3 regions of the Streptomyces solicathayae genome follow, and region 3 is predicted to be linked to each of the others. Evidence: riboswitches for the same ligand, from Rfam matches in the RefSeq annotation. Region 3 holds a riboswitch; each other region holds the start of a gene.

Region 1 (7,706 bases), 560 kb from region 3:
CGGCGGTGCTTGATCACGAGGACGGGCCCGTCGGCCGGTCCGGCTTCGCTGCCGTCCCAGGCACGCAGGCGGACCGGGAGCGGGCTGCCCAGCATCTCCTCGGCAAGAGCGGTCAGCCGTAGTGCGGCGTCGGCCATGGTGGACACCTCCGTGATGTCGTGCCCCAGCAACTCGTCACCGTGAGAACACCGTCGGTAGGCGATTACAGTCCCTTTACCGCGTAATCACCCCGCAAAACACACCGAAGGGGCCGTCCGCACCACGGATGGCGGACGGCCCCTTCGGGGGTGGTTCAGTCGTACTGCGGGAGCGTCAGGAGGCCTTGGCCTTCTCCGGGGCCGACTGCGTCGGGGCCGGAGCCGGCTTGGCCGCCTCGTAGAACTCCTCGCGCGGCGTCTCCATGGCGCCGAGGGAAACGACCTCGCGCTTGAGGAACATCGCGAGGGTCCAGTCGGCGAAGACGCGGATCTTGCGGTTCCAGGTCGGCATGGCCATGCCGTGGTAGCCACGGTGCATGTACCAGGCGAGACGGCCCTTGAGCTTGATCTTCATCTTGCCCATGACGATCATCGCGACGCCCTTGTGCAGGCCGAGACCCGCGACCGCGCCCTTGTTGGAGTGGCTGTACTCCTTCTGGGGGAAGCCACGCATGCCGGCCACCACGTTGTCGCCGAGGACCTTGGCCTGGCGCAGCGCGTGCTGGGCGTTCGGCGGGCACCAGGCGTTCTCGACGCCGGCCCGGCGGGCGGCCATGTCCGGGACCTGGGCGTTGTCGCCCGCGGCCCAGATGTAGTCGGTGCCCTGGACCTGGAGCTTCTCCGAGGTGTCCACGTGGCCGCGGGGGCCGAGCGGGAGACCGAAGCGGGCGAGCGCCGGGTTCGGCTTGACGCCGGCGGTCCACACGATGGTGTTGGAGTCGACCTCGAGGCCGTTCTTCAGCACGACGTGGCCGTCGACGCAGGAGTCCATGGAGGTCGAGAGGTAGATCTCGATCCCGCGGCTCTCCAGGTGCTCCTTGCCGTACTGGCCGAGCTTCGGGCCGACCTCGGGAAGGATCTTGTCGGCCGCGTCCACCAGGACGAACCGCATGTCCTCGCGGCTCACGTTCTGGTAGTACTTCGCGGCGTCGCGGGCCATGTCCTCGACCTCGCCGATGGTCTCCGCGCCGGCGAAGCCGCCGCCCACGAAGACGAAGGTCAGCGCCTTGCGGCGGACCTCCTCGTCGGTCGTCGAGTCGGCCTTGTCGAGCTGCTCGAGGACGTGGTTGCGCAGGCCGATGGCCTCCTCGATGCCCTTCATGCCGATGCCCTGCTCGGCGAGACCGGGGATCGGGAAGGTGCGGGAGACCGCACCCATCGCGATGACCAGGTAGTCGAACGGCAGCTCGTACGCCTCGCCCACGAGGGGCGCGATCGTGGCGACCTTGCGGTCCTGGTCGATGGTGGTGACCCGGCCGGTGAGTACCTCTGCTCCGCGCACGACGCGTCGCAGCGGGACGACGACATGGCGCGGCGAGATGCTGCCGGCGGCGGCTTCGGGGAGGAAGGGCTGGTAGGTCATGTACGACCGCGGGTCGACGACCGTGACGGTCGCCTCCGCGTAGCGCATCTTCTTGAGGATGCGCCGAGCTGCGTACAGGCCTACGTACCCACCGCCTACTACGAGGATCCTGGGACGCTCCGTGGTGCTCATGCCATCGAGTATCCACCCGCCCGGAGGGGGTCGCTCGTGCGCCCCTTCACAAGCATGGTGACCACCTCTGCTACACTCCGCCGCCCACGTGACCGAGGTCATGTTGCCGCAAAGGAACCGCGGTGCACCGGCGAACGTTGTTCACCCCTGTTGAACTGGCCCAGAGAGCCATTCGTAACGCTGAACCACAGGGTGCGTTCACGCGATGGAAACAACGAGCGAACTGACCTCTGCGCCTACGAAAGAGCCCCGACAGGGGCTCCGGAGGCTCAGATGACCCTCCAGGGCCCCCATCAGGGCCTTTTTCTTGTGAAGAACTTCACGAAGTTCTTCGGGCGGGGTGTCGCCGGACGGCGCGGCGACGGCCCCTTATGCCACCGACAGGGCGATTCCGTCGAGAATGTCGTGCTCGCTCACCACGACCTCACGGGCCCCGATCCGCTCCATGATCTCCCGCAGCACCAGCGCCCCGGCGACGATGACGTCCACCCGTCCCGGGTGCATCACGGAGATCGCGGCGCGCTCGTCGTGGGTGGAGCCCATCAGCCGGTCCGTGACCTCGACGACCCGCTCGTAGGAGATCCGGGAGCGGTGGATCCGCTCCGAGTCGTACTCCTCCAGACCCAGCGCGATCGCGGCGACCGTGGTGACCGAGCCGGCCAGGCCGACCAGGGTCTCGGCCTGCGCGAGCGGGACGGTCTCGGCGGCCAGGTCGAGCGCGGCCCGGACGTCGGCGCGGATCGCGGCGATCTCCTCGGCGCTCACCGGGTCGCTCGTGACGTGCCGTTCGGTGAGGCGGACGCAGCCGATGTCCACCGAACGCGCGGCCTCCACGTGCCGGTTGCCCACGACGAACTCGGTCGAACCCCCGCCGATGTCGACGACCAGGCACGTGTCGTCGCCGTCGAGTTCCGAGGTCGCGCCGGTGAAGGAGAACTCGGCCTCCTGGTCGCCGGAGATCACCTCGGGCTCGACGCCCAGGATGTCCAGCACCCCGGAGACGAACTCCTCGCGGTTCTCCGCGTCCCGGGAAGCGGAGGTCGCCACGAAGCGCAGCTTCTCGGCGCCCAGCTCCTTGATGACGCCGGCGTACTCGCGGCAGGCCGCGAAGGTGCGCTCCAGCGCCTCCGGGGCCAGCCGCCCGGTGCGGTCCACGCCCTGGCCGAGCCGGACGATCGTCATCCGCCGGTCCAGCTCGATCAGCTCGCCCGTCTCGGGGTGAACGTCGGCGACCAGCAGGCGGATGGAGTTCGTCCCGCAGTCGATGCCAGCGACGCGCGTCATTCGCCGGCCTCCTCTTCCGTGGCGGCCTTCTCGCCGCACGGGTCGACGCAGGGGCCCTTGGCCCACCACTCCGGCAGCATCGCGATCGCCTCGTCGCCGAACGGGTTCACGCCCGGGCCGGCCACGAGCGAGTGGCCGACGAGCACGTGCAGGCACTTGACCCGGTCCGGCATGCCGCCGGCGCTCGGGAAGCCCTCCAGGACCTCGATGGCGTCGCGGCGGGCGATGTAGTCCTCGTGGGCGGCGCGGTAGGCGGCGGCCAGCTCCGGGTCGGTGCCGAGCCGGGCCTGCATCTCCTTCATGACCCCGTTGGCCTCCAGCGTGCCGATGGCCGAGGCCGCACGCGGGCAGGTCAGGTAGTACGTGGTCGGGAACGGCGTCCCGTCGGGGAGCCGCGGCGCGGTCTCGACGACGTCGGGGTTGCCGCACGGGCAGCGGTGCGCGATCGCGCGCAGGCCGCGCGGCGGCCGGCCGAGCTGCGCCTCGAACGCGGCGACGTCCGCCTCGGTGGGCGCGGTGGGTTCGGTCTGCGGAGGGGGCGTTTCCATGCGTACGTCAGTCTTCTCGTCGTCGGAGCCGGGTCGCCCCCATCATCCCTCAGCGGCGCGCGTCGGCGTGGTCCACGCCGTCCCACAGCTCGGAGTACCAGGCGCGGTCGTCGGCGTCGCCCCCGGAGCGGGGCCGGCCGGCGGCCTCCGGGTCGTTCACGGTGAAGCCGGTCTCGCCGGGCATCACGAAGTGCAGGTGCTCGCGGGCCAGCCGGCGCACGTACGCGGGGTCCTGGAGCCGCGCCTTCTCGTCGCGCAGCTGTTCCACCCGGTCGGCGGCCTCGGCGGCCTGGCGTTCCTGGTCGGCGATCTCGGCGCGCTGGGAGACGTACTGCCGCATGGGGTAGGCGAGGGCCACCACCAGGGAGCAGACGATCAGGGCGAGGAAGGCGGCGCGCCCGGTGAGCCGGGAACGGCGGGCCTGCCGGCGGGTCTGGGACCGGTAGACACGGGCGGCGGTCTGCTCGCCGAGCAGCCTGATCCGGGTCGCGGTCGAGAACCGGTCCCGGTCCTTCACGGCCATTCGTACACCCCCTGATCAAACGCACGTCCCCGCACACGGTACGGGACCGAGTGCGGGGACGCGGGGAAGCTGCCTCACGGCTGCTGGGTGTCAGCCCTGGCGTCAGCCCTTGAAGCGCGGGAAGGCGCTGCGGCCGGCGTAGACCGCGGCGTCGTCGAGGATCTCCTCGATGCGCAGCAGCTGGTTGTACTTGGCGACGCGCTCGGAGCGGGCCGGGGCGCCGGTCTTGATCTGGCCGCAGTTGGTGGCGACGGCCAGGTCGGCGATGGTGACGTCCTCGGTCTCGCCGGAGCGGTGGGACATCATGCACTTGAAGCCGTTGCGCTGGGCCAGCTCGACGGCGTCCAGCGTCTCGGTCAGCGAGCCGATCTGGTTGACCTTCACGAGGAGGGCGTTCGCGGCGCTCTCGTCGATGCCGCGGGCCAGGCGCTCCGGGTTGGTGACGAACAGGTCGTCACCGACGAGCTGGACCTTGGCACCGAGCTTCTCGGTGATGGTCTTCCAGCCGTCCCAGTCGTCCTCGAACAGCGGGTCCTCGATGGATACCAGCGGGTACGCGGAGACGAGCTCCTCGTAGTACTCGGTCATCTCGGCGGCCGAGCGGGACTTGCCCTCGAACTCGTAGGCGCCGTCCTTGTAGAACTCGGACGCGGCGCAGTCGAGCGCCAGCGCGATGTCCTTGCCCGGGACGTAGCCGGCCTGCTTGATGGCCTCGAGGATGAGGTCGAGCGCCTCGCGGTTGGAGCCGAGGTTCGGGGCGAAGCCGCCCTCGTCGCCGAGACCGGTGGACAGGCCCTTGGTCTTCAGGACGGACTTGAGGGTGTGGTAGACCTCGGTGCCCCAGCGCAGCGCCTCGGAGAAGGACTCCGCGCCGATCGGCGCGATCATGAACTCCTGGATGTCCACGTTGGAGTCGGCGTGCGAGCCGCCGTTCAGGATGTTCATCATCGGAACGGGCAGCAGGTGCGCGTTCGGGCCGCCCAGGTAGCGGAAGAGCGGGAGGTCGGACGCCTCGGAGGCGGCGTGCGCGACGGCGAGGGAGACGCCGAGGATGGCGTTGGCGCCGAGCGAGGACTTGTCCGGCGTGGCGTCCAGGTCGAACATCGCCTGGTCGATCAGGCGCTGCTCGGTGGCGTCGTAGCCGACGAGCTCCGGGCCGATCTGCTCGATGACGGCGAGGACGGCCTTCTCGACACCCTTGCCGAGGTAGCGGTTCTGGTCACCGTCGCGAAGCTCCAGGGCCTCGAACGCACCGGTGGAGGCGCCGGACGGAACGGCAGCACGGCCGGTGCTGCCGTCGTCGAGGCCGACCTCGACCTCGACCGTGGGGTTGCCTCGGGAGTCCAGGATTTCCCGGGCTACGACGACGTCGATGGACGGCACGAGCATCTCCTTCTGGGATGTGACGCGAGAAAAGTGCAGAGGTCTGCTTGGCCTTGCGACAAGAGCCTAACCGGCTCGGGGTGCCCGGCCAGTCGGGTGCCCGCCCGCTGGGACGAAAAAGGACCCAAGCGCGGGCATCCCGGGGCGAACGGTCTCGTTCTACCTGCGGGTAACCGGACATGGAGAACCCCGGCCCGGCGTGTACGGGGGAGAAACACGCCGGACCGGGGTGATCACCGCGGGAGTGTCGTGCGACGCGGGTGGGCCGCCGGACCCACCCGGGTCGCTCGGCTCACTTCAGGTGGAGCTGCTGACCCGGGTAGATCAGGTCCGCGTCCTGGACGATGTCCTTGTTCAGCTTGAAGAGCTTCTCCCAGCCGCCCTTGACGTCGTGCGCGGCGGCGATCTTGCTCAGCGTGTCACCGGCGACGACCTTGTACTCGCCGTCACCCTTCTTGACCTTCTTGCCGGTCGGGGTGGTGACGGTCTTCTTCGCGTCGCCGTTCTTCGCGGCGGGCTTCGGCGCGGTGCGCTGCTCGCTGCGGGTGGTGGGCTGCTCGGCCTTCCGCTCCGGCTGGGGCTGCGCCTGCTCGGCGGTGCCGCCGGTGTACGCGGCGCCGGACAGGCCCACGCCGCAGCTCGGCCACGCGCCCTTGCCCTGGCCCGCCAGGACCTTCTCGGCGATCTGGATCTGCTGCGACTTGGAGGCCTGGTCGGCGGTGGCCGCGTAGGCGGTGCCGCCGTAGGCGGCCCAGGTGGAGGCCGAGAACTGCAGGCCGCCGTAGTAACCGTTGCCGGTGTTGATGGACCAGTCGCCGCCGGACTCGCACTGCGCGACGGCGTCCCACTCGGAGGCGGTGGCGGCCGAGGCGGTGCCCGCGGTCAGCAGCGGGGCGGCGACGGCGACACCGGCGACGCCGGCGAGTGCGACGACGCGGGTGGCCTTGGAGGCACGACGGTGTTTGCCCTTGCCGGAAAGCAGCATGGAAGTTCTCCTCACCGACGCCTGCGAGGTGAGCTGTCGGGTTCGGGCCGGAAGAGTTGCCCGGCCGCGTGTCCTTGCACGCGGCTTCACCCCAAGCCGGTCGATCGGCCGTCACTGTCTCGACGGCCGGGACCGGCACTTACCTGGGTCCCCCGCTCCTGCCTACGGCGCTTGACGCGACGACTGTTCCCATCGGCCGACGGCAGGATTCGGCGTTACCGGTCGACGGGGCCCGCGGTGGCGAGCGGTCACGACCGTAGACACAGACCCCGGCCAAGTTCAAAGACCCCATTCGGGAAAAATCGCCCCTACCGGCCCAGTTGTGAGGGTCGTTTGCGCAGGTGAGAGGTGACGGAAGCAAAGTTTGCGGACAAGACACGCCAGTTGAGGCGAAGAGACCCATGTCTCATTTGCTCAGAACCGGACATACAGCCGCGAACCACCCCCGTACGCGACTACTGCCGGTCGGTCAGATCGAGGCTCTGACCGGGGCGGATGAGGTCCGGATCGGCCCCCACGGTCTCGCGGTTGGCCTTGTAGAGCGCCTTCCACCCTCCGTGGAGTTCGTGCTCGGCGGCGATCTCGGAGAGGTTGTCGCCGGGAAGCACGGTGTATTCGTCCGAGGTGTTCGGGTTCTCACCCTTCACACCCTTGGCGGCATCCGTCTGGTTACCGGCGATTTCGTCGACAGCGGGATCGCCGGCGTCACGCGCCGGGTCGCCACTCGGCGCGGCATGACGTCCCGATTCGGGCGTGGTGTCCGAATTGACGGGATCCTCGGTGGCCGCCTCGCCGCGGTGCTTGCCGGTGCCGGGGGTCTCGGTGCCGGGCGAGGTGCCGGCGTCCGGGGAGGCGGAGGCCGACGGCGAGGAGGGCGAGCCGCTCACGTCGGGCTCGGCGGACTTCTCGGGCTTTCCGGGCGTGTCGGACTCGGCGGGGTCGGTGGACCCCTCCCCCGCGGCATCCGGATTTGCGGATGCGTCGGGCGCCTCCGGCAGGACCCCGCCGGTCGGGTTCGCGGGCGGCTTCAGGGTGCCGTCGTCCTTCAGGCCGACGATCCCGGCGCAGGTGGCCCAGGTCTTCGCGCCCTGCGAGGCGAGCGCCTTCTCCGCGACGGCGATCTGCTGAGCGCGGCTGGCGAGGTCCGGGCGGGCCGCGTACTCGGCGCCACCGAAGGTGTCCCAGGTCTCCTGGGTGAACTGCAGGCCGCCGTACAGCCCGTTGCCGAAGTCGGCGCTCCACAGCCCGCCGGACTCGCACTCGGCGACCCGGTTCCACGTCGCCGCGTCGG
Region 2 (7,706 bases), 2.1 Mb from region 3:
TTGCCCATGACCTCGCCGACGACGCGGGCGCACTTCACGTACCCCCGGTCGGGCCGCAGGCCCATCTCGGACATCTGGTAGACGATGCGGCGCTGCACCGGCTTCATGCCGTCGCGTGCGTCGGGCAGGGCGCGCGAGTAGATCACCGAGTACGCGTACTCGAGGAAGGAGCCCTGCATCTCGTCGACGACGTCGATGTCGAGGATCCTCTCCTCGAACGCGTCGTCCGGCGGCGGTGTCTTCGTGCTGCGGCGGGCCATCGCGGCTGCGGCTCCTTCACCAACAAGGTTGATCTGACGCGGACCATTGTGGACCGTCGCACCGACAACGCAGACCGCGACCCGGAAGAGGGACAGTCCGATGCCCCGGGAACTTCGCGAGGTGCCGGTGCGCTTGCATACAGTGGCAGGACTCTTCCACACGCGATCGAAGGGACGTACATGCCCATGGGTCACACGGCCACCGCCCAGGCCGGCTCCGGCGGCCTGACAGCGACCGAGCACCGGCTGGCCAACGGCCTGCGCGTGGTGCTCTCCGAGGACCACCTGACCCCGGTCGCCGCGGTCTGCCTCTGGTACGACGTCGGCTCGCGCCACGAGGTACCCGGCCGCACCGGCCTCGCGCACCTCTTCGAGCACCTGATGTTCCAGGGTTCGAAGCAGGTCTCGGGCAACGGACACTTCGAGCTGGTGCAGGGCGCCGGCGGCTCGCTCAACGGCACCACGAGCTTCGAGCGCACCAACTACTTCGAGACCATGCCCACGCACCAGCTGGAGCTCGCGCTCTGGCTGGAGGCCGACCGCATGGGCTCGCTGCTCGCGGCCCTGGACGACGAGTCGATGGAGAACCAGCGCGACGTCGTCAAGAACGAGCGCCGCCAGCGCTACGACAACGTGCCGTACGGCACCGCCTTCGAGAAGCTCACCGCGCTCGCCTACCCCGAGGGCCACCCGTACCACCACACGCCGATCGGCTCGATGGCCGATCTGGACGCCGCCACCCTCGAGGACGCGCGGAACTTCTTCCGCACCTACTACGCGCCGAACAACGCGGTGCTGTCGGTCGTCGGCGACATCGACCCGGAGCAGACCCTCGCCTGGATCGAGAAGTACTTCGGCTCCATCCCGTCCCACGACGGCAAGCAGCCGCCGCGCGACGGCACGCTCCCGGAGACCATCGGCGAGCAGCTGCGCGAGGTCGTCGAGGAGGAGGTCCCGGCCCGCGCGCTGATGGCCGCCTACCGGCTCCCGCACGACGGCACCCGCGAGTGCGACGCGGCCGACCTGGCCCTCACCGTCCTCGGCGGCGGCGAGTCCTCCCGGCTGCACAACCGGCTGGTCCGCCGCGACCGCACGGCCGTCGCGGCCGGCTTCGGCCTGCTGCGGCTGGCCGGCGCGCCCTCGCTGGGCTGGCTGGACGTGAAGACGTCCGGCGGCGTCGAGGTGCCGCAGATCGAGGCGGCCGTCGACGAGGAACTGGCCCGGTTCGCCGCCGAGGGCCCGACGCCCGAGGAGATGGAGCGCGCCCAGGCGCAGTTGGAGCGCGAGTGGCTGGACCGGCTCGGTACGGTCGCGGGCCGCGCCGACGAACTGTGCCGGTTCGCGGTGCTGTTCGGGGACCCGCAGCTCGCGCTGACCGCCGTGCACCGCGTGCTCGAGGTCACCGCCGAGGAGGTGCAGGCGGTCGCCAAGGCCCGACTGCGCCCCGACAACCGCGCGGTGCTCGTGTACGAGCCGGTCACCGCGGGCCAGGGCGACCAGGCCGGAGAGAGCGACAGCGACGAGGAAGAGGGAGCCGACCAGTGAGCGACGCTGCCGCGTCTTTGACCAGCATGGAGTTCCACCCGCAGCCGCAGCCGGGCGTCGCCCGCCCGTGGGCTTTCCCGGCCCCGGAGCGCGGCGCGCTCGACAACGGACTGACGGTGCTGCGCTGCCACCGCCCCGGCCAGCAGGTGGTGGCCGTCGAGATCGTCCTCGAAGCCCCGCTGGACGCCGAGCCGGACGGCCTGGACGGCGTCGCCACGATCATGGCGCGGGCGCTGTCCGAGGGCACCGACAAGCACTCCGCGGAGGAGTTCGCCGCCGAGCTGGAGCGCTGCGGCGCCACGCTCGACGCGCACGCCGACCACCCGGGCCTGCGGGTCTCCCTGGAGGTTCCGGTCTCCCGGCTGCCCAAGGCGCTCGGACTGCTCGCCGAGGCGCTGCGCGCGCCCGCGTTCGCCGACACCGAGATCGAGCGCCTGGTGCGGAACCGGCTCGACGAGATCCCGCACGAGACGGCCAACCCCGCCCGGCGCGCGGCCAAGCAGCTCTCCAGGGAGCTGTTCCCGGCCGGTTCGCGCATGTCGCGTCCGCGCCAGGGCACCGAGGAGACCGTCGGCGCGATCGACGCCGCCGCCGTGCGCGCCTTCTACGAGGCGCACGTCCGGCCCGCCACGGCGACCGCCGTGGTCGTCGGCGACCTCACCGACGTCGACCTGGACGCCGTCCTGGCCGACACCCTGGGCGACTGGACCGGCGACACGGTCGAGGCGCGTCCGATGCCGCCGATCACGGCGGACGACACCGGCCGGGTGATCATCGTCGACCGGCCCGGCGCGGTGCAGACCCAGCTGCTGATCGGCCGCATCGGCCCGGACCGGCACGAGCGCGTGTGGCCGGCCCAGGTGCTCGGCGCGTACTGCCTCGGCGGCACCCTCACCTCCCGGCTCGACCGCGTGCTGCGCGAGGAGAAGGGCTACACCTACGGCGTCCGCGCCTTCGGCCAGGTGCTCCGCTCCGACGGCCAGGGGCACGGCGCCTCGATGCTCGCCATCAGCGGTTCCGTCGACACCCCCAACACCGGCCCGGCACTTGACGACCTGTGGAAGGTGCTGCGCACCCTCGCGGCCGAGGGTCTGACGGACGCCGAGCGGGACGTGGCGGTGCAGAACCTGGTGGGCGTCGCGCCGCTCAAGTACGAGACCGCGGCGTCCGTCGCCGGCACGCTCGCCGACCAGGTCGAGCAGCGTCTTCCGGACGATTTCCAGGCGCAGTTGTACGCCCGGCTGGCCGAGACGGGCACGGTCGAGGCGACCGCCGCGGTCGTCAACGCCTTCCCGGTGGACCGGCTCGTGACCGTCCTCGTCGGCGACGCGGCCGAGATCGAGGAGCCGGTACGGGCGCTCGGCATCGGCGAAGTCACCGTCGTGACGGGCTGATTGAGCCGGTTCGCGGACCACGCGAGGACCCCGACGTCACGTTACGTCGGGGTCCTCCCCTTTGTCCGGTTCGATGTGGAACGTAATCATCTGCCCTGTGGGATGCGCTACAAACGGGCGTGTCTGTTTGGTGATTGAAAGATGGTCCGCTTAGCGTCGATCCGGCTGTTCGGCGTTGCACAAGCCGCATCCGCGGCAACGGACAGTCATCGCCGAGTCCCCGAAGGCGCGAGCCTGGGGAGCCGGGGACCCACGCAGTCCCTGGGGTGAATCGGACGCCTTCGCCTTCGGGTGGAGGGGCCCGTAGGAGACCTTCCTGCTCCGAACCCGTCAGCTAACCCGGTAGGCGAGAAGGAAGGAAAGGATCAGCCACTACATGGCGTTCACCCGTGCCACCGGGAAGCATCGTGGTCCGAGCCGTCTGGCGCGCCGCAGCGCGGGCATCGCCGGCGTCGCGACCCTCGCCACCACCGGCGTCATCGGAACCCTCGCCTCCCCGGCGCTCGCCGCCGACACGGACGTCCGCGCGCTCGAGGACACCGGCCTGACGCAGGCCATCGCCGTGGACTCGCTCGCGGACAGGATCGACGCCCAGGCCGCCGCCCAGGAGCGGGAGGCCTTCGAGGCCGCCGCCAAGGCGAAGGCCGAGGCCGAGGCGAAGCGCAAGGCCGAGGCCCGCGCCAAGAAGCTCCGCGAGGAGAAGGAGCGCGCCGCCCGCGAGGCCGAGCGCAAGCGCCTGAACTCCTTCCGGCTGCCCGTCGCCGGCTCGTACGTCACCACGGGCTACAAGGCCGGCGGCTCGCTCTGGTCCTCCGGTAGCCACTCGGGCATCGACTTCCACGCCGCCTCCGGCAGCACCGTCGTCTCCGTCGGCTCCGGCACCGTCGTCGAGGCCGGCTGGGGCGGCGCGTACGGCAACAACATCGTGATCCGGATGAACGACGGCACGTACACCCAGTACGGCCACCTCTCCTCGATCGGCGTCTCGGTCGGCCAGTCCGTCGTGCCCGGCCAGAAGATAGGAATCTCCGGCTCGACCGGTAACTCGACCGGACCGCACCTGCACTTCGAGGCCCGCACCAGCCCCGACTACGGCTCCGACATCAACCCGCTCGCGTACCTGCGCGCCCGCGGCGTGAACGTCTGATCCCAGGAGATCTCTCCTCTCCGGTCACGGAGAAAAGCCCCGGCTCGTACGGAGTCGGGGCTTTTTGGTGGCCAAAAGATATCCAGGGTTCACGGGGGCCCGTCGGAAATACCGCTCCGCTGCAATAGAGTCACCGAAGAGTCGGCGAACAGACGCCCGTCGGATGGGTTTCGCGCGGATCGAGGCGGAGGTCGGACACATGCGCATTCCCGCGCATTCGGTATGCACGGCGATCCGGGACGACATCGTCTCCGGGGTCTTCGAGCGCGGCAGCCGGCTGACCGAGGAGCAGCTCGCCCGTCGGTACGGGGTCTCCCGCGTCCCGGTCCGCGAGGCGCTGCGCACCCTGGAGTCCGAGGGCTTCGTGGTGACCCGGCGGCACGCCGGCGCGCATGTCGCGGAGCCCACCGAGCAGGAGGCGGCCGACCTGCTGGACGTCCGCGCGCTCCTGGAACCGCTGGGCGCCGCGCGCGCCGCCCAGCGCCGCACCGACGCGCACCTCAAAGTGCTGCGTGGCCTGGTCAGGCTGGGCCAGGAGCGGGCCAGGCGGGGCCAGGGCGAGGACCTGCGCTCGCTCGGCGGCTGGTTCCACGAGACGCTCGCGCAGGCCTCGGCCAGCCCCGCGCTCGCCGCACTGCTCACCCAGCTGCGGCACAAGATCGCCTGGATGTACGCGGTGGAATCCTCCGGCCGGCCGGTGGAGACGTGGGCCGAGCACGGCGCGATCGTGGACGCGGTGGCCCGCGGCGACGCGGAACGCGCCAGGGCGCTCACCGCGCTGCACGCGGAGCGCACCCTTCCGCTCCACCGGCTGCGGCATCCGGAGCGGACCCGTGTGAGGTCTTCGCAACATGCCGTAAACACCGCGGGCTCCGCGCATTAACAGGGGCACTGTATACAAAGAAGCATCATCGGGTGGGCCGGTATTTGGGCTGCCTGAATGCGGCTGCCCGAATGCGGCTGTCGGAATTGCGGCCGTCCGGAATTGCTCCTGGTGAATTCGTTGTGGACGGATGGGGCGTGCAGCGCAGTAGTCCGCACAGTCCGCGGAAAAGCGCGAGCCGCCTCGCCGGAATTCCGGTACGGGACGGCTCGCGATGCCGGGCGCGAAGGCCCGAGGGTGGGTCAGACGGTCTCGGGCAGCTCGTCGAGACCCTCGGCGACCAGCTTCGCCAGGCGGTCCAGGGCGGCCTCGGCGCCCTCGTCCTCCGAAGCGAGCACGATCTCCTCGCCGCCCTGGGCGCCCAGGCCCAGGACCGCGAGCATGGAGGCGGCGTTGACCGGGTTGCCGTCCGCCTTGGCGATCGTGACCGGGACGCCGGAGGCCGTGGCGGCACGGACGAAGATGGAGGCGGGGCGGGCGTGCAGGCCCTCGGCCCACCCGACGTTGACGCGGCGCTCGACCATGGTGTTGTCCTTCGGGTCTCAGGAGTTGTCTAGACCAGTCTCTCACGGGTCGCGCGGTGCCCGTGCCGACCCTCGTCCCGGTGTCGCCGGGCTCTGGCGATCCTCCTCACCTTGCACGGAGCCGACCGGGTGCGCGACCGGTGCCCGCGTCGTACCCCGGCCGTAGGCTGACGCCATGCAGACGCCGTCGGAACACGCGTACCCCGACCACTGGGAGGCCGACGTCGTGCTGCGCGACGGCGGCACCGCGCGGATCAGGCCCATCACCGTCGATGACGCCGACCGGCTGGTCAGCTTCTACGAGCAGGTGTCGGACGAGTCGAAGTACTACCGCTTCTTCGCGCCGTACCCGCGTCTCTCCGCCAAGGACGTCCACCGCTTCACCCATCACGACTACGTGGACCGGGTGGGGCTCGCGGCCACCGTCGGCGGGGAGTTCATCGCCACCGTCCGGTACGACCGCATCGACGAACGGGGCCGGCCGGCCGCGGCCCCCGCCGACGAGGCCGAGGTCGCGTTCCTCGTGCAGGACGCCCACCAGGGGCGCGGCGTCGCCTCCGCGCTGCTCGAGCACATCGCGGCGGTGGCGCGGGAGCGGGGCATCCGCCGGTTCGCCGCGGAGGTGCTGCCCGCGAACACCAAGATGATCAAGGTCTTCACGGACGCCGGCTACACGCAGAAGCGGAGCTTCGAGGACGGCTCGGTACGGCTCCACCTCGACCTGGAGCCCACCGACCGGGCCCTCGCCGTGCAGCGCGCCCGCGAGCAGCGCGCCGAGGCGCGGTCCGTGCAACGGCTGCTCGCGCCGGGCTCGGTCGCGGTGGTCGGCGTCGGCCGCGCGCCCGGCGGGGTCGGCCGCGCGGTGGTGCGGAACCTGCTCGAGGCGGACTTCGCCGGACGGGTGTACGCGGTCAACAAGGCGCTGGAGGAGGGCGGTGGGGCCGAGCTGGAGGGCGTGCCCGCGTTCCGGTCGGTCCGCGAGATCGGCGAACCGGTGGACCTCGCCGTCGTCGCCGTCCCCGCCGAGCGGGTGCCGGAGGTCGTCGCCGACTGCGGGGAGCACGGAGTGCAGGGCCTCGTCGTGCTCTCCGCGGGGTACGCGGAGAGCGGCGACGAGGCGGGCCGGCGGCGGCAGCGCGAGCTGGTCCGACAGGCCCGCTCGTACGGGATGCGGATCATCGGGCCGAACGCGTTCGGGATCATCAACACAGCGGCGGACGTCCGGCTCAACGCCTCGCTGGCGCCGCAGCCGCCGGCGGCGGGGCGGATCGGTCTCTTCACCCAGTCCGGCGCGATCGGCATCGCGCTCCTCGCCGGGCTGCACCGGCGCGGGGCCGGGCTCTCCTCGTTCATCTCGGCGGGCAACCGGGCGGACGTGTCCGGCAACGACTTCCTCCAGCACGGGTACGACGACCCGGCGACGGACGTCGTCCTGCTGTACCTGGAGTCGATGGGGAACCCACGGAAGTTCACCCGGCTCGCGCGGCGGACGGCGGCGGTCAAGCCGGTCGTGGTCGTCAAGGGCGCGCGGCACAGCGGCAGCGCGCCGCCCGGACACCGGGTGCCGGCGACGCGGATCCCGTACGCCACGGTCTCCGCGCTGCTGCGGCAGGCCGGTGTGATCCGCGTCGACACGGTCACCGAACTGGTCGACGCGGGGCTGCTGCTCGCCGGCCAGCCGCTCCCGGCGGGGCCGCGGGTGGCCATCCTCGGCAACTCGGAGTCCCTCGGCCTGCTCACGTACGACGCGTGCCTGACGGAGGGACTGCGTCCGCTCCGGCCGCTGGACCTCACGACGTCGGCGACTCCGGACGACTTCCGCGTCGCGCTGGCGAAGGCGCTCGCGGACCCGCTGTCCGACGCGGTCGTCGTCACGGCGATTCCGTGGGTCGGCGAGAACGGGGTCACCGAGTCCGGCGAGGGCGAGGTCCTGGCGGCCGCCCTCCGCACCGC
Region 3 (7,706 bases):
GTCCACCTGCCGACCGCGCTCATCGTGGAGCAGGCGGAGAAGCTGCTCGACAAGTCCGTGCCGGTCGTCACGTACTGCTGGGGCCCCGGTTGCAACGGCGCGACCCGCGCCGCGCTCGCCCTCGCCGAGCTCGGCTACCAGGTCAAGGAGATGCTCGGCGGCTTCGAGTACTGGGCGCGCGAGGGCTTCGCGTACGAGACCTGGGAGGGTCCGGCGAAGCACGACGCCGACCCGCTGACCGCGCCCGTCGACGCCGAGGACTGCGGCTGCTGACAGGGTCGTGAGACCAGGGTCACGTCGCTGTGCGCCTTATTGATTTCCGATGCTGCTCCGCATGACGTACTGTTGGGTTCACCGACGCGGGGTGGAGCAGCTCGGTAGCTCGCTGGGCTCATAACCCAGAGGTCGCAGGTTCAAATCCTGTCCCCGCTACTACTGCCTTAATTGGCAAAGCGTGACGAGGGCCCGGATCCATTGAATGGATCCGGGCCCTCGTGCATGTCCCGAGTCGTACGACATAAAGACCGGCCAAAACCGTGCCTGCCTCTTTGCAGCTGCACCCTGGCCACCCGTAATGTCACGTGCGCCATGAGTGACCACAGCGCGCCCGAGCTGCGGCAGGTACGACGGCGGCTCCCCGCGGTCCTCCTCCTGTTCGCGCTCGCAGCGCTGCTCGTGAGCGTCTGTCACGGTTCGCACGGGCACACGCTCCCCGCCACCGGAACCCCCACCGTCTCCGCGCCGGGCCTCCCGCACGGCTGCGACCGTCCCGACGAGCGGTGGACCTTCGACGCGCACCTGCCCGCGCAGGCCGCCCCACAGCCCGCCGCCCCTGACGCGGCCGGCGCCGTCCCCCTCGCGCACCGGATCGTCCCGCCCGCCGCCCCGCACCTGCGGTGCGTCCGCGGCCGGGCCGGGCCCGGACCCGAGCCGGGGCGGCTGCTCATCGCCCTCGGAGTCGACCGGAACTGAGCCGGGTCACGCACCACACGACCCGGCGCCTTTCCGCACCCACTCCCAGGATGTGTACGTCATGAGCAAGTTGCTGTCCGCCGCCGAGCGGATCGCCGAGCAGACCGTCGGGAACACCCCCACCCTCTGGGTGGACGAGGGCCCCGGCACCGGCTACTGGGCCAAGCTCGAAGGCTTCAACTTCGGCGGCATCAAGGACCGTGCCGCCCTCCACATGGTCGAACAGGCCCGCCGCCGCGGCGATCTGCGGCCCGGCGCCCCGATCGTCGAGTCGACCTCCGGCACCCTCGGCCTGGGCCTCGCTCTCGCCGGCGTGCTGCACGGCCACCCCGTCCATGTCGTCACCGACCCCGGCCTGGAGCCGATCGTCGAACGGATGCTCGTGGCGCACGGCGCCCAGGTCCATGTCGTCGACGAGCCGAGCCCTCAGGGCGGATGGCAGCAGGCCCGGATGGACCGGGTCGCCGAGCTGCTGCTCGCGCTCGACGGGGCGTGGTGGCCGAACCAGTACCAGAACCCCGACAACCAGCGGGCGTACACGGGTCTCGCCGCCGAGCTCTCGGAGCAGCTCGACCGGATCGACGTGCTGGTCTGCGCCGTCGGCACCGGCGGCCACTCGGCCGGCATCTCCCGCGCGCTGCGCGCCACCAGCAGTCCCGCGCTCGAACTCGTCGGTGTGGACTCCATCAACTCCACCGTCTTCGGACTCCCGGCGGGGGAGCGGCTGATGCGTGGCCTCGGCTCGTCCATCCGCCCCGGCAACGTGGACCACGACGCCTTCGACGAGATCCACTGGGTCGCGCCGGCCGAGGCGGTCCGGGCCGCCCGGGCGCTGGCCGCCCGTCAGTTCGCCACCGGCGGCTGGAGCGTCGGCGCGGTCGCGCTGGTCGCGGGCTGGCTGGCCCGCAGCCGGCCGCGCGGCACCCGGATCGCGGCGGTCTTCCCGGACGGGCCGCAGCGCTACTTCGACACCGTCTTCAGCGACGAGTACTGCGCCGCGCACGGGCTGCTCGACGGCCCGGTGCGCGAGGAGCCCGTCGCGTACGACGCGACCGGCGGCGCGGTCACCGGCTGGACGCGGCGCGCCCTGGACCGGAAGGGGCCGCGCTGATGCGCCGTATCTGGCGGCAGAGCCGCAGCTTCGACCCGGCCGTCCGGCTGCTCTTCCTCAACCAGCTGACCATCAACCTCGGCTTCTACATGCTGATGCCGTACCTCGCCGCGTACCTCGCGGACGGGATCGGCATGGCGGCCTGGGCGGTCGGGCTCGTCCTCGGCGTCCGCAACCTCTCCCAGCAGGGCATGTTCCTGGTCGGCGGGGCGCTCGCCGACCGGTTCGGCTTCAAGCCGTTGATCGTCGCGGGCTGCGCGCTGCGCACCGTCGGCTTCGGCGCGCTCGCCTTCGCCCAGTCGCTGCCGCTGCTGATCGCCGCCTCGGCGGCGACCGGGCTCGCGGGCGCGCTGTTCAACCCGGCCGTGCGGGCCTACGTCGCGGCGGAAGCCGGGGAGCGGCGGGTGGAGGCGTTCGCGCTGTTCAACACGTACTACCAGGCGGGCATTCTGTTCGGGCCGCTGGTCGGGGTGGCGCTGACCGGGGTGTCGTTCCGGCTGACCTGCACGGTGGCGGCGCTGCTGTTCGCGCTGCTGACGGTGGTGCAGCTGCGGCACCTGCCGGGCCGGGCGAAGACGGCCGGGCAGGAGGCGGCGGAATCGGAGGCGTCAGAGGCGTCGGAGGCGTTGCCGTCGAAGGCGTCGGTGGCCGAGCGGGGCGGTGGCCGGGGGCAGCTGCGGGCGGTCCTCGCGAACCGTTCCTTCTGGCTGTTCTCGCTGGCGATGACCGGCTCGTACGTGTTGTCGTTCCAGATCTACCTGGCACTGCCGCTGGCGGCGGACGGCACGACGGCGACGACCGCCCTGTTCGTGGTCTCGGCGCTCGTCACCCTCGGCTTCCAGCTGCGGATCACCGACTGGTGCAGGCGGTGGCTCACCCGGACCCGCTGCCTGGTCCTCGGCCTGGCGCTGATGGGCACGGCGTTCCTGCTGCCCGCGGCGCTTCCGGGCCCGGCGGGGCCGCTGCTGTGCGCGGCGGTCCTGGCGGTGGCGAACGCGGTGCTCTACCCGTACGAGATGGACACCGTCGTCGCGCTCGCCCGGAACCGGTGGGTGGCCACGCACTACGGCCTCTACAACACGGTCTGCGGCATCGGGATCACCCTGGGGAACCTGGGCACGGGCGTCCTGCTCGACGCGACCGGGGTCGGCTCGCCGCTGCCGTGGCTGGTGATGTGCGCGGTCGGCGCGGGCTGCGCGGGTGCGGTGGCGTTGCTGTCGCGCGGCGGGCACCTGGCGGCGCCGCCGGAGCCGAAGGGGGCGGCGGTGGCCGCGACCGGCTGAGGGTGCGGTCGTTCAGCGGTGCATGCGGTCGTCCGGGGGCTTCGCTTCCCCCGGACGGCCGACGGCGGGTCGCCGCAGGGCGCGGCTCCGGCCAGCCTGAGTGGGGCGGAGTACCGTCCGCACCCCAGGCGGACCGGCAGGGAGACCACAGGTGGGGCGACGAGATGCGGACGACGGGCCGGGCCCGGGGAGGGACGCGGCGGCGGACGACCCGAAGCCTCCGGGAGCGCGGCGGTTCGTGCGCGCGCTGCCCGCGCTCCTCATCGTCGGCGGCGCCGCCTTCGACCTGTCCACCCCGCCGGAGTACACGGCCGCCCCGTTCTACTCCGCCGCCCCGCTGATCGCCGCCCCGTTCTTCTCGTTCCGCACGACGCTGCTGACGGCCGTCGTCGCCGTCGTGATGAGCGTCGCCCTGCACACGTACAACGACACGGCCACCGACGTGCCCGCCATCATCGAGACCCTCACCGTCCTGACGGTCTCGGCGCTCGCGCTGCTGAGCAACCGGGTGGTGCGGCGCGGCAGCAGACAGCTGGCGTCCGCGCGGGTCATCGCCGAGACCGCGCAGCGCGCCGTGCTGCCCACGCCCGCCGAGCGGATCGGCGGGCTGCACATCGCGGCGCGGTACGAGGCGGCGCAGGCGGACGCGTTCATCGGTGGTGACCTGTTCGCCGTCCAGGACACCCCGCACGGGGTGCGGCTGGTCGTCGGCGACGTACGCGGCAAGGGGCTCGACGCGGTCGAGGCGGTGGCGGTGATCATCGGTGCCTTCCGGGAGGCGGCCGAGCAGGAGGCCGGCCTGGACGGCGTGGCGCAGCGGCTGGAACGGGCGCTGGCCCGGGAGGGGACCCGGCGCGGCGGCGGCCTGGACGTCGTCGAGGGCTTCACGACGGCCGTGCTCGCGGAGATCCCGCGCGGCGTCGACCGGGTACGGATCGTCAACCGAGGGCACCCCGAGCCCTTGCTGCTGCACACGGACGGGGGAATGGAGCGGCTGGTCCCGACCCGGGCCGCGCTGCCGCTCGGCATGGGCGACCTCGCCGCCTGGCCGGACCATGTCGACGAACGGCCCTGCCCGCCCGGAGCGACGCTGCTGTTCTACACGGACGGGCTGTCCGAGGCGCGCGGCGCGGACGGCGAGTTCTACGATCCGGCGGAGCGGCTGGCCGGGCGGCTCTTCCCGGGGCCTGACGAACTCCTGGACGCACTGGTCGACGACGTCCGGCGGCACACCGGGGGCGGATCGACGGACGACATGGCGCTGCTGGCGGTGAGCCGGCCGGCGGCGGGCCAGCCGGAGCGGCGCCGGACGATCCCGGTGGTGCCGTGACGATGGGTAGTTGCGGGATCTCGGAGAGATAACGGCTGACGCACCGTCAAGAGCAGAAGGTCCCGGCCGCACCCTGTGAGGCGCGGTCAACTCGCCCGTTTCCACCCCGTTGTGGCTGGTTAAGTCCAGGCCAATGGCGTTAACGATCAACAGGAACAGCTTGGAATCGGACCCCGGTGTCTATTAACGTTCGATAACGCAGCGCGGTCGCCCAGCCGTCGTCAGAGACGGCACCGCGCGCGTGCGCCGAATCCCGAAAGGGAACCGGGGAACCACCACTTGGGGTGAATCGGGTCGAACCTGACCCGTAGGAGACCTTCCTGCTCCGAACCCGTCAGCTAACCCGGTAGGCGAGAAGGAAGGAAAGGAGTGCGCCTCCGTGGCGTCCAACCCTGCTGCTCCCGAGACCCACTTCGACGCCTATGGCGCCCCGATGACTGGGGGAGGCGAGTATGCGGAGGAGTGGAACCCCAGCGAGGAGTCGCTCCGTCCGGTCCGCGGCCGGCACCGCGTCGTCAAGCAGCGCAGCATCGCCCGTAGTTCCACCGTCCTCGGCGTCGGCGTCATCGCGGCCGTCGGCGCGGGTGGCATCGCCACCGCGCAGGACAAGCCCCCGGTCGCCATCTCGCTGCCGGACATGGACGTGCCCGGGGTGGATCTCCCCGAGGCCAAGGACCTTCCCGGCGTCGGCGGCCTGATCTCCGGCGACGACGAGACCGGCGACCGCAGCAACCTCGAACCGCTCAACGCCTCCCTGGCCCTGCCCGCCGCCGACGGGGAGCAGGCCTCCGCAGAGGCGGGCGGCGCGGGCGAGGCCCTGCGCGCCCGAATCCTCCAGCAGGCCGAGCAGCAGCAGGCCTCCGCCGACGCCGAGGCCAAGGCCGCGGCCGAGAAGGCCGCCGCGGAGAAGGCCGCCGCGGAGGCGAAGGCCCAGCAGACGGCCGCCGCGAAGGCCGCCGCCGAGGCGAAGGCGAAGGCCGAGGCGGAGGCCGCGGCCAAGGCCGAGGCGGCCCGCAAGGCGGCGCTCGCCGCGGCCTACGCGCTGCCCACGTCCTCGTACTCGATCACCTCGACGTACGGCGAGGCCGGCTCGATGTGGTCCTCCGGCTACCACACCGGCCTCGACTTCGCGGCGCCCACGGGCACGCCGGTCAAGGCCGTGCACGGCGCCACCGTGAAGTCGGCCGGCTGGTCCGGCTCGTACGGCTACCGGATCGTCCTGGAGCTCGCGGACGGCACCGAGGTCTGGTACTGCCACCTGTCGTCGATGACCGTCGGCGTCGGCCAGTCCGTGGGCACCGGCGACACCATCGGCCGCGTCGGCGCGACCGGCAATGTCACCGGCCCGCACCTGCACCTCGAGGTCCACACCCCGGGCGGCTCGGGTATCGACCCGGCGGCCTGGCTGCGGGACAAGGGCCTGTCGGTCTGACGGACGAGGCCCCTCGATCCGACGCTTGACGCAGGACGCCGACCGGACAACCGGTCGGCGTCTTCTGCGTCTTCCGTGTCTCAGGTGGGTGGGCACTCAGCCCCGGTACGGGTTCGGCGTCGCGTAGTCCCGGTGAGGCGGCGGGGTCCAGGCGCGGCCAGTCGCCCGTGCCGCGTACGTGAGCGCCGGCGAGGCGACCGCCTTGCGCTGCCACAGGTGGTGCAGCAGTTCCTGCTCGCGCGCCGGGAAGTCCGGGTCCGCCGCCCCGCGGTGGGCCCGGTCGCGCAGGAACGCCAGGGTCGTCGCGAACGCCTCGTACTCGCCGACCGCCCGCGCCGCGTCGGGGCCGTACGTCCGCGAGGCGAAGGCGCGGGCCATCGCGCGGGCCCGCATCGAGGAGAGCGCGAGCGGTTCGGCGGGGGCGAGCCACCCGGCCGCCGCGTACGCCGGGAGCCGTCCGGATATCGTCCGCAGCTCGCGCTGCCGGCTCCACACCGCGAGCCAGGTCAGCAGGGCGAAGGCGGGCACCATGAACGCCCCGTACACGGCGTAGAAGCCCCACGGGCCGAGGACGGACGAGCCGTTCCACACCGCGTGCAGCCCCATCGCCAGGAGCAGCCCGCCGAGCGGAGGCAGCACGCGGCGGGCGCGCCGGCCGCGGGCGGCGGACGCGGCGAGCCCGAAGCCGATGCCGGTGAGCACGGTGAACAGCGGGTGCGCGAACGGCGACATCACGATCCGTACGAAGAAGGTCCCGACGGTCGCGGAGCCGATGCCGGTGGCCCCGAACTCCTGGTCCTCGCCGAAGGCGCTGCCGAGATAGAGGATGTTCTCGGTGAACGCGAAGCCGGTCGCGGTGAAGCCGGCGACGACCACGCCGTCGACCAGGCCGGTGAAGTTCCGGCGGCGGAAGAGGAAGAGGAGCAGCACGGCGGCGGCCTTGGCGCTCTCCTCGACGACCGGGGCGACGACGGTGGCGCCGAGGGTGTCCGCGTCGGAGGCGTCGGCGGTGGCCGAGGCGATCCAGCGGACCGCGAAGGAGTTCGCCAGGATCGCGACGAGGGCGGCGGCGCAGGCGCCCCAGGCGAACGCGAAGAGCAGGTTCTTCCACGGGCCCGGCTCGACCCGGTCGAGCCAGCGGAACACGGTCATCAGCAGCGGTACGGGCAGGACGGCCAGGCCGAGACCGACGAGGAGGCCCTCGGTGCCGGTCTCCTCGCGGACCAGCGCGAGGATCACCAGGCCGCAGAGCGCGAGCACCGCGAAGACCGCGGCGGCGCGCAGCACCCGACGGCGCCCGAGCGAGAGCCGGGGCCGGTAGCGCCACTGGGCGCGGTCCTCCGGAACGCCGGTCGGCGCGGCGGCGGGCGGTACGGGATGGCTCGGCGCCACCGGATGGTTCGGCACCCCTCGACCGTAGCCGGGGGGTGCGGGGCGCCGCGTGCTACTTCGCGTTCCGGCGGAACAGCAGATCGTGGACGACGTGGCCCTTGTCGAGGCCCTGGCCCTCGAACCGGGTGAGCGGCCGGAACGCGGGGCGGGGCGCGTAGCCGCCGTCGGCGACCGTGTTCTCGAAGT

The links. A riboswitch is a leader RNA that binds a small molecule or an ion and turns the genes downstream of it on or off. The one in region 3 is predicted to bind cyclic di-AMP.
Region 1: it holds a riboswitch for cyclic di-AMP, as region 3 does, so the genes downstream of both, R2D22_RS22330 (transglycosylase family protein) here and R2D22_RS19630 (M23 family metallopeptidase) in region 3, are expected to answer to the same signal.
Region 2: it holds a riboswitch for cyclic di-AMP, as region 3 does, so the genes downstream of both, R2D22_RS09665 (M23 family metallopeptidase) here and R2D22_RS19630 (M23 family metallopeptidase) in region 3, are expected to answer to the same signal.

What each region holds. Positions count from the first base shown of each region.
Region 1 is NZ_CP137573.1:4,811,748-4,819,453, reverse strand. Features, by position in the region: gene R2D22_RS22360 (cyclopropane-fatty-acyl-phospholipid synthase family protein) at 1-137, opposite strand, end outside; gene R2D22_RS22355 (NAD(P)/FAD-dependent oxidoreductase) at 313-1,692, opposite strand; gene R2D22_RS22350 (Ppx/GppA phosphatase family protein) at 2,062-2,976, opposite strand; gene R2D22_RS22345 (DUF501 domain-containing protein) at 2,973-3,524, opposite strand; gene R2D22_RS22340 (FtsB family cell division protein) at 3,574-4,047, opposite strand; gene eno (phosphopyruvate hydratase) at 4,150-5,436, opposite strand; gene R2D22_RS22330 (transglycosylase family protein) at 5,723-6,415, opposite strand; cyclic di-AMP (ydaO/yuaA leader) riboswitch at 6,419-6,595, opposite strand; gene R2D22_RS22325 (transglycosylase family protein) at 6,871-7,706, opposite strand, start outside.
Region 2 is NZ_CP137573.1:2,140,421-2,148,126, reverse strand. Features, by position in the region: gene R2D22_RS09680 (DNA gyrase/topoisomerase IV subunit A) at 1-260, opposite strand, end outside; gene R2D22_RS09675 (M16 family metallopeptidase) at 441-1,805, shown strand; gene R2D22_RS09670 (M16 family metallopeptidase) at 1,832-3,199, shown strand; cyclic di-AMP (ydaO/yuaA leader) riboswitch at 3,400-3,562, shown strand; gene R2D22_RS09665 (M23 family metallopeptidase) at 3,576-4,346, shown strand; gene R2D22_RS09660 (GntR family transcriptional regulator) at 4,546-5,229, shown strand; gene R2D22_RS09655 (HPr family phosphocarrier protein) at 5,472-5,753, opposite strand; gene R2D22_RS09650 (bifunctional acetate--CoA ligase family protein/GNAT family N-acetyltransferase) at 5,929-7,706, shown strand, end outside.
Region 3 is NZ_CP137573.1:4,247,882-4,255,587, forward strand. Features, by position in the region: gene R2D22_RS19600 (rhodanese-like domain-containing protein) at 1-273, shown strand, start outside; tRNA gene R2D22_RS19605 (tRNA-Met) at 359-432, shown strand; gene R2D22_RS19610 (hypothetical protein) at 589-972, shown strand; gene R2D22_RS19615 (PLP-dependent cysteine synthase family protein) at 1,034-2,083, shown strand; gene R2D22_RS19620 (MFS transporter) at 2,083-3,366, shown strand; gene R2D22_RS19625 (PP2C family protein-serine/threonine phosphatase) at 3,518-4,696, shown strand; cyclic di-AMP (ydaO/yuaA leader) riboswitch at 4,931-5,064, shown strand; gene R2D22_RS19630 (M23 family metallopeptidase) at 5,076-6,128, shown strand; gene R2D22_RS19635 (PrsW family intramembrane metalloprotease) at 6,225-7,535, opposite strand; gene trmB (tRNA (guanosine(46)-N7)-methyltransferase TrmB) at 7,573-7,706, opposite strand, start outside.